One region of the Mesorhizobium sp. M0500 genome, then DNA from elsewhere that is predicted to be linked to it. Evidence: predicted binding sites of a transcription regulator. Region 1 holds the regulator's gene; each other region holds the start of a gene.
What was found. Region 1 encodes PhoB, which activates phosphate uptake and scavenging genes when phosphate is short. Its sites were predicted from a motif close to TGTCATNNANCTGTCAT; they were not measured.

Region 1 (4,645 bases):
CGCCAGCGTCATGGCGACACCCGCCAGAATGGCGGTCGTGAATTTCTTCATCATATCCTCCCTGCGCCGCGTACGGCGTGACCAATTGGCTCAAAGACCAGCTTAGAAGCTCTAATTTTTTCGAGCCTCGAAAAAATACTGGCCCGATCTCCGGCTGCTGTCAACATCGATTCTGATGGATTTTGATGACTCTGCGAGTTTTTTCGAGCGTCGGAATAAACGATGACAGCGCCACCTGCATCTGACACTATTTGCCTGCGTCCGACACTATTTGTCGGACATTACCGACGGCTTCCGGTTCATGAGCGGCCGCGGCAACCGGGAGGAAAGCAAAACAATGTCGGTCGGAATCCGCCATGACGATTTGCGCCGGCGCAACCGGGCGATGGTGATCTCGGCGGTGCGCCGGGCCGGCCAGCCATCGCGTACTGAGATCGCAGCTACTACCGGCCTCAGTCATTCGACCATATCGGCGATCTCTTCCGACCTGATACGGGAAGGCATCCTCGCCGAGAGCAAGGCAAGTGAGCCCGTTTCGTTGAAACGCGGTCGTCCGCAGGTCGGCCTCGCCCTCAACCCGGAAGCGGCGGCGGTGCTGACCGTGGTGTTGTCGCTGAATTTCCTGTCGGCCGCCATTATCGACTATACGGGACAGGTGGTCGCCGAGGAACAGCGCCGGCTGGACACGCTGACCATGCCGCGCGACGAGCTGATCCGTGAATGCATGGCCATCGTCCGGCGCCGGCTGCAGGATCCAGACCTTGACGTCCGCAGTGTCGCCCGCATCGCCCTGGCGATTCAGGGCATTACCGACTCCCCTGCACGCGCCATGCTGTGGTCGCCGATCACGCCGCAGACCGACATCGCCTTTGCCGACATGCTGGAGGACGAATTCGGCATCCCGGCAACGGTGGAGAACGACTGCAACATGATGGCGGTGGCTTTGCGCTGGCGCAATCCGGATCGCTATCGCGACGACTTCATCGCCATCCTGCTTTCGCATGGCATCGGCATGGGGCTGGTGCTGAAGGGCGAACTGTTCACCGGGACGCATTCCTCGGGTGGCGAATTTGGCCACATGATCCATCGTCCGGGCGGCGCGCTCTGCCGTTGCGGGCGGCGCGGCTGCATCGAGGCCTATGCCGGCAACTACGCCATCTGGCGCAACGCCAGGCAGATGAGCGAAGAAAGCGAACCGATCGCCGACGTCAGCGACGCCGACATGCGAGCACTGGCGGCCCGGGCGCGCGAGAAAGATGGGCCGGAACGCGAGGCCTACCGCAAGGCCGGCGAAGCGCTGGGTTTCGGTCTCGGCTCGCTGTTCGCGCTGATCGATCCGGCACCGGTCGCGATGGTCGGCGCCAGTGCCGCCGCCTTCGATCTGATCGAGCCGGCCATGCGGAAGGCAATCGCCCAGACCGCCGGCGGCCAGCATTCAGGCTCGATCTCCTTCGATACAGAGCCGAACGAATTGCCGCTGATCCGCGAAGGCTGCGCGATGCGGGCGTTAAGCTTCGTCGACCAGGAGATTTTCGCGCCGGGCGCGCAAATGAGGCCCAGCGTCAGAAAGAACGTAGCCTGACCAGGCGGGTCAATCTTCCCTGATCGCATAGCCGGCACCGCGGATGGTGCGGATGACATCCGGCATCCGGCCGTTGTTGACGGCTTTGCGCAGCCGCCCGACATGCACGTCGACGGTGCGTTCGTCGATGTAGATTGTCTCGCCCCAGACATTATCGAGTAACTGGCTGCGCGAGAAGACACGGCCCGGATGCCGCATCATGAACTCGAGCAGCCGGAATTCGGTCGGCCCGAGCCTGATTTCGCTCTTCTTGCGATAGACCCTGTGCGATTCGCGATCGAGCACGATGTCGCCTACCTTCAGCACGCTGGACAGCACTTCCGGCTTGGCGCGCCGCAGCAGCGCCTTGACCCTGGCCATGAATTCCGGTGTCGAAAACGGTTTGACCAGATAGTCGTCGGCGCCGGTCGAAAGACCGCGCACCCGGTCGCTCTCCTCGCCGCGCGCGGTCAGCATGATGATCGGCAGCCGCTCGGTTTCGGGGCGCACCCGCAACCGACGACAGAGCTCGATGCCGGAAACCGCTGGTATCATCCAGTCGAGCACCAAAAGGTCGGGCACATTCTCCTGCAAACGGATCTCGGCTTCGTCGCCGCGTGTCACCACCTCGACCTGGTAGCCTTCGGATTCGAGATTGTAGCGGAGCAGCACACCCAACGGCTCCTCGTCCTCCACCACCATTATGCGTGGTGCGATCATCGGCTGGGCACCCCCATCATGTCACCGGTGCGGACATTGTCGTTTCGTCCTGCTTCGGACGATTGACCGGCAATTGCTCGCCGGTCAGCACATAATACGCATTTTCGGCGATGTTGGTGACATGGTCGCCGATCCGCTCCAGATTCTTGGCGCAGAACAGCAGGTGCGTGCAAGCGGTGATGTTGCGCGGATCTTCCATCATGTAGGTCAAGAGCTCGCGGAACACGGACGTGTATTTGACGTCGATGCGCTCGTCGGCGGCACGCAGCTTGGCCAACGCGGCCGCATCGCCTGCAGCATATTCCTCGATGACACCCTGCACCTGGATGAGAACCAGCTGCGCCATCGCGTCGATGGAATGCGACAGGTCCCGCGGCGTGGCGCTGAGGCCGACCGCACTCACGCGCTTGGCGATATTCTTGGCAAGATCGCCGATGCGTTCGAGGTCGCCCGCCATGCGGATCGCTCCGACCACATGGCGAAGATCGTGGGCCATCGGCTGGCGTTTGGCGATCAGGGTTATGGCGCGGTCGTCCAGTTCGCGTTGACGCGCATCCATGATGGCGTCGTCGGAAACGACGCGTTGCGCCAGCACGTTGTCGGAATTCAACAGGGCCTTGGTCGCCCCGCCGACCATCGAACCGGCGAGGTCGGCCATGTCGCGGATCAGCTTGCTGATCTGCTCGAGATCCTCGTCGAAAGAAGCGACTGTGTGTTCGCCCATGGTCCTGTCCTCATATGCATGATCGGAACGGCTCAGCCGAAGCGGCCAGTGATGTAGTCCTGCGTGCGCTTCTCGCGGGGCGACGTGAAGATCTTCTCGGTCCGGTCGAACTCGACCAGTTCACCCAGATACATGAAGGCGGTCTGGCGCGACACGCGCGCCGCCTGCTGCATGTTGTGGGTGACGATGACGATCGTGTAGTCGGCTTGCAATTCGTCGATCAGTTCCTCGATCTTGGCAGTCGACAGCGGGTCGAGGGCCGAAGCCGGTTCGTCGAGCAGAATGACTTCCGGCTTCACGGCCACGGTGCGGGCGATACAGAGCCGCTGCTGCTGGCCGCCAGATAGGCTCAAGCCGCTGGCGTTGAGCTTGTCCTTGACCTCGCTCCACAGCGCGGCGCGCTTCAACGCCTGTTCGACGCGGCCGTCCATCTCGGACTTGCCGAGGTTCTCGTAGAGCCTGACGCCGAAGGCGATGTTCTCGTAGATCGACATCGGGAACGGCGTCGGCTTCTGGAACACCATGCCGATCTTGGTCCTGAGGAGGTTGAGATCCTGCGACCGGTCGAGAATGTTCTTGCCGTCGAGCAGCACCTGGCCCTCGGCCGTCTGTTTTGGGTAGAGCTCATAGATGCGGTTGAACACACGCAGCAGCGTCGATTTCCCGCAGCCCGAAGGGCCGATGAAGGCCGTGACACTGCGCTCAGGCAGCGACAGGCTGATGTCCTTCAGCGCCTTGCTCTGGCCGTAGTAGAAGTTGAGATTCTTGACCTCGATCTTCGTCTTCTCGGCGACCGTTTCGGCCATCGTCATGTCTGGGGACAACATCTGTGTCATCTGTCCTCTCTGCGTCCGGTAAGGCTGCGGGCGAGGATGCTCAAGCCCAGAACCGTCAGGGTGATTATGAGTGCGCCGGTCCACGCCAGTTGCTGCCATTCCTCGTAAGGGCTGAGAGCGAACTGGAAGATGGTCACCGGCAGGCTGGCCATCGGCGCGTTGATATTGCTGCTCCAGAACTGGTTGTTGAGCGCGGTGAAGAGCAGCGGCGCCGTCTCGCCGGAAATGCGTGCTATCGCCAGCAATATGCCGGTGACGATGCCGGACAATGCGGCGCGGTAGGCGACCGAACGGATCACCACCCAGCGTGGCGCGCCGATCGCGGCACCGGCTTCACGCAACGCGTTCGGCACCAGGTTGAGCATGTCTTCAGTGGTGCGCACGACCACCGGAATGACCAGGATGGCAAGCGCAACGGCGCCGGCAATGGCCGAGAAATGTCCCATTGGCCGCACCATCAGCTCATAGACAAACAAGCCGATGATGATCGACGGCGCCGACAACAGGATGTCGTTGATGAAGCGGACGACGGTGGTGATGCGCGAAAAGCGTCCATACTCGGCCATGTAGGTTCCCGCCAGCACGCCGATCGGCGTGCCGACGACAACGGCGATGATCGTCATCAGCAGGCTGCCCGCGATGGCATTGAGCAGGCCGCCGGCCTCGCCCGGTGGTGGCGTCATCTCGGTGAAGACCGCGAGCGAAAGCCCGGCTGTGCCCTTATAGACCAGTGCGCCGAGAATGAGCGCCAGCCAGGCAAGCCCGATGCCGGCGGCGACGACGCAAAGCGCCATCATCACCGAA
Region 2 (4,645 bases), on a different contig from region 1:
GTGCGCCCGAACCTGTCGGCCGCCGGGAAGATCGCCGCCGTGTCAAACAGGACGGCCGAGCCGATCGATGCAGGCGTGCCAAGGGACGCGGAGATGTTGAGGTAAGTGCCTTCGACTGGATCGTCAGTCGCAGGTTTTGCGATGCTTAGGACACCGTCTTTTCGCGGGCGAGCCGCAACTGAAGGGGCACGACCGTTCAATCGCGCCAGCTCAGGCGGACGCGTTCGGCGCCTCCGCCTGTATGGCTGCCGCTACTTCCCGGTGAGGCCTGGGAGCGTGACCTGATAGACCAGGAACATGGTGTCGACATCGGCGCCATCCTCGGCCTTGTAGGCCGCGCCGACCTGGAAGCCGTCCTGCGTGAGGAAGTCATTGTCATTGGCGACGAACAGGAAATAGTCGTCGGGCAGCTTTGGATCGAGGACGCTCACCACCGACATCGCCTCCCATTTCTCCGAAAGGTTGTTGCGGTCGTTGGGCGCGCCATTGTGCAACCCGAAGCGGCCGAGCTCGCTCTTGTCGTTGATGTCGATGAACGGCGTCAGCTTGGCCGGCGTCACCGATGGATCGAGCTCACCCTTGGGCGCCAGCGGCTTGTCCTTGTCGAACTCTGTGCCGGCGATGTCGGTTGCCGCCGACACATCGACGACGCTGATCTCGCGATGGAGCGAGGTGTCGCCCTTCAGCCCCTGGCCGTTGCCGCTGTCGCGCGCCAGCATCAGGAAGGTCTTGTCCGACAGCGCCACGATTTCACTCTGCGCGGCGATCTTGGTTTTGCCCTTGGCATCGGTGAACACCGGCAGGGGCACGACATATTCATGCGCGAGCTTGAGCTGGCCGGGATCCGAGGCATCGTAGACCAGCACGCGCGTGTTCTGGCGCGTCGAGGCGGAATCGCCGCCATCCTGCCTTGGGGCCGACTGCAGCACGGCAATCAGGAACTTCCCGTCCGGCGTCAGCGCCATGCCTTCGAGGCCCTGGTTGTTCTGACGGCCGGTTTCGGGATCCTTCGGATCTGGGTCTGCCGCGCCAGGTCCCGGATTGTTGGAAGCAAAGTTTGGCGTCCCGTGACGCATCGGGACAAGCGCCGCCGGCGGCTGCGTTGCCGACATCAGACGCCCATCGGCGGAGAAGCGGTAGATGTTCGGACCGTATTCGTCCGAGATGAACATCGTGCCGTCGGGCAGCCGTGCGATCGCTTCGTTATCGAGCGCGAGCTTGCCGTTGGCTTCGGGCAGGATCGGCATGTCGTCGGTCGCGGCACGCACGCCGTTGAGCGGATCGAGCCCGGTTGCGTCGGCGCCCTTGTCGTCGGTCAAAAGCATGGTGTCGGCAAGCGTCGCCTTGAGGCCCGATTGTTCCTGGCCGGTGGCCGGTGCCGCACCCGGCGCGATCGGGGCGAACTCGATGGCGATCGTGTTGAGGCGCGGACGGTAATCGGTGGTGCCGACGACATTGTAGCCGCGATCCGGCAGCAGCCATAACGAGCCCTTGTAGCCATCGGCGCCATGCGTCCAGCCGGCAGCGTCGATCGACATGCCCGAGCCCGAGCCAAACGTCTCGCCGAACTTGTCCTTCTGGCTGGCCGGGATGCGGCCGACACCGACCAGGCCCTTGTTGACGAAGCTGACGCCGCCGACGGTCGCGGCGTTTTCAGCCAAGGCCGGCGTCAAGGCGGTGAACATCGCCAGCGCGACGGCGAGGGACGCGGTTCGGTGCAGGTTTTTCATGGATATCCTCTTTTGAGACAAAGCTGCCGGGGCCCGAAAAGCGCCGCGTCGCATCGAGGATGCCGCGAAAGCCTTCGGAGAAGCGATCTAGGATGCGAACATGATACTTGCGTGACAGTGCCGCGCTTGCTTGTCCCAGCGTGGTGGCAACTGGCTGGGCATGGCGAATCCGCCGCCGCCGAGAACACAATTAGCAACTTTACAAATGATCGTTTTTATGTGAAGTCATGACGATGAAAGGTCACCGATGACAGTCTGCCGTTTCGCCACCCGCCTCAATTCCTTTGCCTCGCGGCCACAGGCCGAGTGGCCCGATCTTGTCGGCAAACCGTCCATGCTGCAAATGGCGGCACGTACGGCGAAGGTTGCAGAGTTGACCGATCTCGACCTCAACTTTCCCGACCATGTCGATGAAAATCCTGCGGAAATGGCGCGCAAACTCGGCGATCTCGGGCTTTCCATCAATGGTTTCGCCATGCGCTACTACTCCAACCCGGCCTTCAAGCTCGGCGCCTTCACCAATCCGGATCCGGCCGTTCGCCGCGAGGCCATCGACATGACCAAGGCCGGGATCGACGCCGCGCGCGAGGCTGGCGCCAGCCTGATGACGCTGTGGCTCGGGCAGGATGGCTTCGATTATGCTTTCCAGGCCGATTATGCGACGCTCTGGCAACACGAAATCGATGGAATTCGTGAAGTTTCGGCGCATGACCCCGATTGCCAGATCAGCCTGGAGTACAAGCCCAACGAGCCGCGCTCTTACAGCCTGATGCCCGACGCGGCGACGACTTTGCTGGCGATCCGTGAGATCGGCCTGCCCAATCTCGGCGTGACGCTCGATTTCGCCCATGTGCTCTATGCCGACGAGCAGCCGGCCTTTGCCGCAGCACTTGTGGCGCGTCATAGCAAGCTGCTCGGCGTGCATCTCAACGATGGCTACGCCAAGCGCGACGACGGCTTGATGGTCGGCGCGGTGCATACGCTGCAGACGATCGAGCTGCTCAGGCAGATCCGCCGCGACGGCTACGCCGGTGCCATCTACTTCGACACGTTCCCCGACATGACCGGGCTCGATCCGGTCCACGAATGCGAAGTCAACATCGCGACCGTCAAGCGCATGCTGCGCGTCGTCGATCGGCTGGAAAAGGACAATCGCCTGTCCACTGCCGTCGACCGTCAGGACGCGGTCGCCTCGCAGGCCATCATCCAGGAAGCCATGCTCGGGCCGGACAGCTGAAGCTCCGGCGCCATCGCCGTTTTCAACCAGGGAGGAAAGACCATGAAATTTCTGCTTGCCACCGCCACCGCTGCCCTGATGGCGCTGTCTATAGGCTCGTCGTTTTCCGCGGACCTCGCGCCGCTCAATTCCGACACCGAGAAGGATCGCATCGACTGGTCGCAGGTCGAGGCCAAGTTCGGGGCTTTCCCCAAGCTGCCCGAGGGCACCAAGGCGGGTGCGGTCTCCAAGACGCTGACCAACGAATACTGGCGTTCGCTGGGAGAGGGCTACAAATCGTTCGGCGACCGCACCGGCGTGCCCGTGGTCTACCAGGCGGCGCAGAGCGAGGGCGACCAGCTCGGCCAGCTCACCATCGCCGAAGGCCTGGTCACGCAAGGCTACAACGTGCTGCTCGTTTCGCCGCAGACCGACTCCAACCTGCAGCCGATCATGGAACAGGCCAAGGCCGCCAATGTGCCGGTGGTCAACGTCAACGACGCGGTCATCCCGCAGGCCGAGCACTATGTCGGCAATGTCCAGCGCGACAACGGCGTGCGCGTCGCCAAATGGTTCATCAAGAATCGGCCGGACGGCGGCAAGGTCGCCATCGTCGAAGGCCAGGCCGGCGTCTACGCCGCCGTCCAGCGTACCGACGGTTTCAAGACCACGGTCACCGAGGCCGGCAAGTTCGAGGTCGTCGCCAGCGTCCCCGGCAACTGGGATCGCCAGACCTCCTACGACGCTGCCACCAACATCCTGCAGCAGCACCCCGACCTGATCGGCTTCTATGCCAACAATGACGGCATGGCGCTGGGCATCGTCGAGGCGGTCAAGGCTGCCGGGCTGCAGGACAAGGTCGCCGTGTTCGGCACCGACGGCATCTCCGACGCCTATGCCTCGATCCGCGCCGGCGAGCTGACCGGCACCGTCGATTCGTTCCCGGTGCTGACCGGCGAGGTGGCGCTGGAATCGGCGCTGCGACTGGTGGCCGGGCAGAAGCTGCCGCGCGTCGTCGCCACGCCGCAGGCGCTGATCACCAAGGACAATGCCGACCGCTACTCTGGCGCCGGCGACGCCGTGCGCAAGGCGCTGCTCGAGGACGCGGCAGCGGGCCAGTAGAGCAGGGCCGGCAGGTGCCGGCCTTGGGTCGGCACCTTGCCTGGAGAACCGAAGCAATGTCAGTCATCTCCCGGCTGCAATTCGAAGGCATTTCCAAAGAGTTTCCGGCCGTGCGGGCGCTGAGCGATGTGTCCTTTTCGGTCGGCGCCGGCGAAATCCATGGGCTGCTCGGTGAAAACGGCGCCGGCAAGTCGACGCTGCTGCGCATCCTGTCAGGCGTCTACCGGCCGACGGCGGGAAGCGTGCTTATTGACGGCAAACCGGTGACGCTGAACACCCCGGTCGCGGCCCGCGCCGCCGGCGTGGCGATGGTCCATCAGGAGTTACAGCAGGTGCCACGCCTCAGCGTCGCCCAGAACATGTTTCTCGGCCATCCGTTGACGCGCGGCGGCGTCTTCGTCGCACGGGGCGAGCAGGAAAGCCGCGCTGCGGAAGCCCTGGCCGCCATCGACCCGACCATCGATCCGGCAGCCCCGCTTGGCTCGCTGAAGGTGGCGCAGCGGCAGATCGTCGAGATCGCCCGGGCGCTGCTCGACCGCGCCAGGATCGTGGCGATGGACGAGCCGACGTCGAGCCT
Region 3 (4,645 bases), 260 kb from region 1:
TCATTGACCAGGAACGACATCGTCACGGTCGGCGGATCGATCGGCTGCGCATGCAGCGGTTCCGTCACCGACGGGTCGCAGAAGGTGTCGGCGACGGTGCCCTTCGACAGGCCGGCAATAGCGACGATGTCGCCCGCCTGCGCCTCGTCGATGGGCTGGCGCTCGAGCCCGCGGAAAGCGAGGATCTTCGAAATGCGGCCGGTTTCGACCTGGGTGCCGTCATGGTGCAGCACCTTGACAGCCTGGTTGGATTTCAGCGTGCCGGATTCGATACGGCCGGTGATGATGCGGCCGAGGAACGGATTGGCTTCCAGGATGGTGCCGATCATGCGGAACGGGCCGGGATGAACGGTCGGCGCCGGCACGTGCTTGATGACGAGGTCGAACAGCGGCGCCAGAGCCTGGTCCTTCGGACCTTCGGGGTTTTCCGAGACCCAGCCGTCGCGGCCTGAACCATAAAGGATAGGGAAGTCGAGCTGCTCGTCGGTGGCGTCAAGTGCTGCAAAAAGATCGAACACCTCGTTGACCACTTCGACGTGACGGGCATCGGGCCGGTCGATCTTGTTGATGACGACGATCGGCTTCAGTCCAACCTTGAGCGCCTTGCCGACGACGAATTTGGTCTGCGGCATCGGCCCCTCGGCGGCGTCGACCAGCACGATGGCCGAATCCACCATCGACAGAATGCGCTCGACCTCGCCGCCGAAGTCGGCGTGGCCGGGCGTGTCGACGATGTTGATGCGGGTGTCCTTCCAGTCGACCGAGGTCGCCTTGGCCAGGATGGTGATGCCGCGTTCCTTTTCGAGGTCGTTCGAATCCATGGCGCGCTCGGCGACGCGCTGGTTGTCGCGGAACGAGCCGGACTGTTTCAGAAGCTGGTCGACAAGGGTGGTTTTTCCATGGTCGACGTGCGCGATGATCGCGATATTGCGGATTTTCATGTTTCGGTCTCGGGAGCGTTGCAGGCAGCAGGCCAAAAGGCGCTGCCTCTTTCGGTTGGGCGGCTCATACAGGGTTTTTCGCAATTGCGAAAGAGGAGGCGAGCCACCAAATAAAGTCACCAAATCTTAAATGTCTTGGTGTGAAGTGGAATTATTAACCAAGGCGGAACCTTTCATGGTCCGGACAGTTCGAATTTCATGATCGAGATAGGCATCAAACTCCGGCCGATTTTGGCATGTACCGCGCTCGCCGTCCTCCTCGCGGCCGGCGCGGCGCAGTCGGCGGCGTCGTTCAAGGAGACGCGGTCTGCTTTGCCGTCCGACAAGCCGTCGGCGGAGCAGCTTTTTGCCGATGCTCCCGATGGCGTCGATCCGGTGGTGACCGGGCCGGTCAGCGCCGCCTTCAAGCAGCGGCAGCAAAATGCCGGATGCGACAGCGCCGTCTGGCCCAACATTCCCGTCGTCTGCTATCCCGATTGATATACGCCCTACCCTCGGGCTGGCCCGAGGGTAGTGGCGCCGTCGCTCACGCCGACCGCACCGGATCGAGCGTGACCTTGTCGAGCGTGACCTTGTAGAGTTCGCTGTCGTCGCGATCCATCAGCCGCACCGTCAACTGCTCGGTGGCGCCATCGATTTCGACGAGCCCGAAGAACTGCAGGCCGGCCGAAGGCGCCAGGTTTTGACCCTGTTCGGCAGTTGGTGCCTTTATGAACTTCAGCTCCGGGCCGAATGTCATATCGAAACCATTAGGCCCGAACGTGCCGGAATGGATCGGACCCGAAACGAATTCCCAAAACGGATTGAAGTCCTGGAACTGCGCCTTGTCCGGATTGTAGTAATGCGCGGCTGTGTAATGCACGTCTGCGGTGAGCCAGACAGTGTTGCTGATACCCGCATTCTTTATATAGCGAAGAAGGTCGGCAATTTCCAGCTCACGCCCTTTGGCCGGGCCATTGTCGCCATTGCTGACCGCCTCGGCCCCTACCTTCTTGGTGCCGTCGTTCCAGACGACGAGGCCGAGCGGCATGTCGGCGGCGATGATTTTCCAGGTTGCGTTGGAATTCGCCAGTTCACGCTTCAGCCATTTGATCTGCTGTTCACCGAGGATGCGCGATTGCGGCGTCATCGTCTCCTGCATATCCGGACCGTTGGGGCCGCGGTAGGAACGCATGTCGAGGAAGAACACGTCGAGCAGCGGACCATAGGCGATCTTGCGGTAGACGCGGCCGGGCTCCGACGGCTCGTAACGGATCGTCGTCATTTCGTGGAAGGCGCGCGCCGCACGTGCCGTCAGCACATGGATGGATTTTTCAGTGTAGCGATCGTCGGCGCTCAGGTCCTTCGAGTCCGACCAGTTGTTCAGCACCTCGTGGTCATCCCACTGATAGAAGGTCGGACAGATGGCGCTGAGCGCCAGCACATGCCTGTCCATCATGTTGTATTTCCACTGCGCCCGGTATTCGTCCAGCGTCTCGGCAACCTTGCGCTTCTCGTCGATCAGCACTTTGTTTTTCCACTTGCCGCCGTTGGGCAGGTCGACCTCGTCCTTCATCGCACCATCGGCATAGATCGTATCGCCCGAATGCAGGAAGAAGTCGGGCGTGTGCTTGGCAATGGTGGCGTAGGTCTTCATGCCGGTCTCGTCGATGCCCCAGCCTTGGCCGGCGGTGTCGCCCGACCAAGCAAAGCGAATGTCGCGCTTCGAGGCAGGTGCCGTGCGGAAGCGGCCCACGACCGGCTCGGAAACGGCGTTGATGTCGGCAAGATCGGCCGCGACCATGCGGTAGAAGATGTCCTGGTCGGAGGCGAGATCGGTAAGCAGCCGCTTCACCGTATAATCGCTGGCCGGCGAGGTATCGAGCGGCGCCAGGCGGACGGCATTGGTGAAGCTTTCGGTCGGCGACACCTCGAACATGACGCGCGACGGCCGGTCGGTGCGTGTCCAGACCATGCCGCTGGTGGCGTCGACGTCGCCGGACTGGATGCCATGGGTGAAAGCCGGGCGCTGATTGGCGCGCGAGTAATAGGGAAGCGCCAGGCCCGAGGCGCCGACCAGGCCAACGGCGCTGGCCGACGTGACGAAAGCGCGCCGCGTCATCGAAATCTTGTTCATGGCTGTCTCCTGGATGGCATTGAACGTCGCCGCCAAGCTCCAGCTTCAATGTTTCAGGCACATTTCGAAACGATGAAGGTTTCGTAACAACCAACAGGAGCGCTAGCTCTTTCCTTCTCCCCTTGTGGGAGAAGGTGGATTGGCGCGCAGCGCCAAGACGGTTGAGGGGTGCTGGACGGAGTGCCGGCGGTTCCAAGCTGGAACACCCCTCATCCGGCCGAGCTTCGCTCGGCCACCTTCTCCCACAAGGGGAGAAGGGAAAGCCGCACCGTTGGCGCACCCCTAAGCCGCTTGCGGTTCCGGGTCGAACGCCTGGCGGCTGGTGTTGATCAGCAGCGAAATGCAGGCGGCGGCAATCGCGGTCATGCCTGCTATCATGAAGGCAAGCTCGTAATTGCCTTGCAGCTCGCGCATGGTGCCGCCGAAGAAGGCCGCTGTCGCGGCGCCAACCTGATGGCCTGCGACGATCCAGCCGAAGACGATCGGCCCGCTGCGGTCGCCGAACGCCTCGTTGGAAAGCTTGAGCGTCGGCGGCACCGTGGCGATCCAGTCCAGTCCGTAAAACACGGCGAAGATGATCAGGCTGGTCGCCGAGAAGCCGGAATAGGGCAAATAGATCAGCGACAGGCCGCGAATACCGTAATAGACGCCGAGCAGCTTGCGCGGGTCGAAACGGTCGGTGAGCCAGCCCGACAGCGTCGTGCCGATAAGATCGAAGATGCCCATCATCGAGAGCAGGCCTGCAGCCTGCACTTCGCCAATGCCCATATCGCCGCAAAAGGCGATCAGGTGAGTGCCGACCAACCCGTTGGTGGTGAAGCCGCAGACGAAGAAAGTGGCGAACAGATACCAGAACACGCGCGTGCCGGCGGCGCGGCGCAGCGTGCTCAGCGTGTGCGAAAGGAAATTGCCTTGCGAGGCTGGCGGCACCGGCGGCACGTCGTCGGCATCGGCGCCATAGCGGACCATGCCGATCGACGCCGGGCGCTCCGGCACCAGCATATAGACCAGCGGCACCAGGCAGGCGGTGGCCACGGCAATGGCGATGGCGACCGGCTTCCAGCCGCCCGACTGGGCGAGCGAGGCGAGCAGCGGCAGGAAGACCAGCAGCCCGGTGGCACTGGACGCCGACATCAGTCCCATCACCAAGCCGCGATTGGTCTTGAACCAGCGGTTGACGATGGTCGCGCCGAGCACGGTGGCGACGGCGCCCGAGCTGACGCCGGAAAACACGCCCCAGGTGAGGAGCAGATGCCACGGTTTGGTCATCAACAGGCTGAGCGCGGTCGATCCCGACATCAACAGCAGCGCGGCAAGCAAGGTGCGGCGCAGCCCGATCCGCTCCATCAGCGCCGCGGCAAACGGCCCGGTCAGGCCATAGAGGAAGATGCCGGTGGCCGCCGCCAGCGACACCACGTCGCGCCGCCAGCCGAAACTGTTCTCCAGCGGCAGCATCATGACTGCCGGCGCCGAACGCAGGCCCGCTGCGATCAGCAGGCAAAGGAAGATGACGGCGACCACTACGAAAGCGTAGCGCTGGCCAAACGGGCGGGATTGAGCTATCATGTTACTGACCGGTACGTTGCGG

Region 2: a site for PhoB is predicted at 1,831-1,847, ahead of NKI70_RS17400 (esterase-like activity of phytase family protein). Genes of this name have one in related genera too.
Region 3: a site for PhoB is predicted at 3,130-3,146, ahead of NKI70_RS05750 (alkaline phosphatase D family protein). Genes of this name have one in related genera too.

What each region holds. Positions count from the first base shown of each region.
Region 1 covers NZ_JAMYRB010000002.1:141,282-145,926, forward strand. The annotation lists gene xylF (D-xylose ABC transporter substrate-binding protein) at 1-51, opposite strand, end outside; gene NKI70_RS04430 (ROK family protein) at 338-1,582, shown strand; gene phoB (phosphate regulon transcriptional regulator PhoB) at 1,592-2,281, opposite strand; gene phoU (phosphate signaling complex protein PhoU) at 2,298-3,005, opposite strand; gene pstB (phosphate ABC transporter ATP-binding protein PstB) at 3,038-3,841, opposite strand; gene pstA (phosphate ABC transporter permease PstA) at 3,838-4,645, opposite strand, start outside.
Region 2 covers NZ_JAMYRB010000008.1:169,198-173,842, reverse strand. The annotation lists gene NKI70_RS17405 (L,D-transpeptidase) at 1-105, shown strand, start outside; gene NKI70_RS17400 (esterase-like activity of phytase family protein) at 252-1,730, opposite strand; gene NKI70_RS17395 (TIM barrel protein) at 1,978-2,967, shown strand; gene NKI70_RS17390 (sugar ABC transporter substrate-binding protein) at 3,010-4,068, shown strand; gene NKI70_RS17385 (sugar ABC transporter ATP-binding protein) at 4,125-4,645, shown strand, end outside.
Region 3 covers NZ_JAMYRB010000002.1:398,715-403,359, forward strand. The annotation lists gene typA (translational GTPase TypA) at 1-941, opposite strand, end outside; gene NKI70_RS05745 (hypothetical protein) at 1,140-1,421, shown strand; gene NKI70_RS05750 (alkaline phosphatase D family protein) at 1,468-3,057, opposite strand; gene NKI70_RS05755 (MFS transporter) at 3,340-4,623, opposite strand.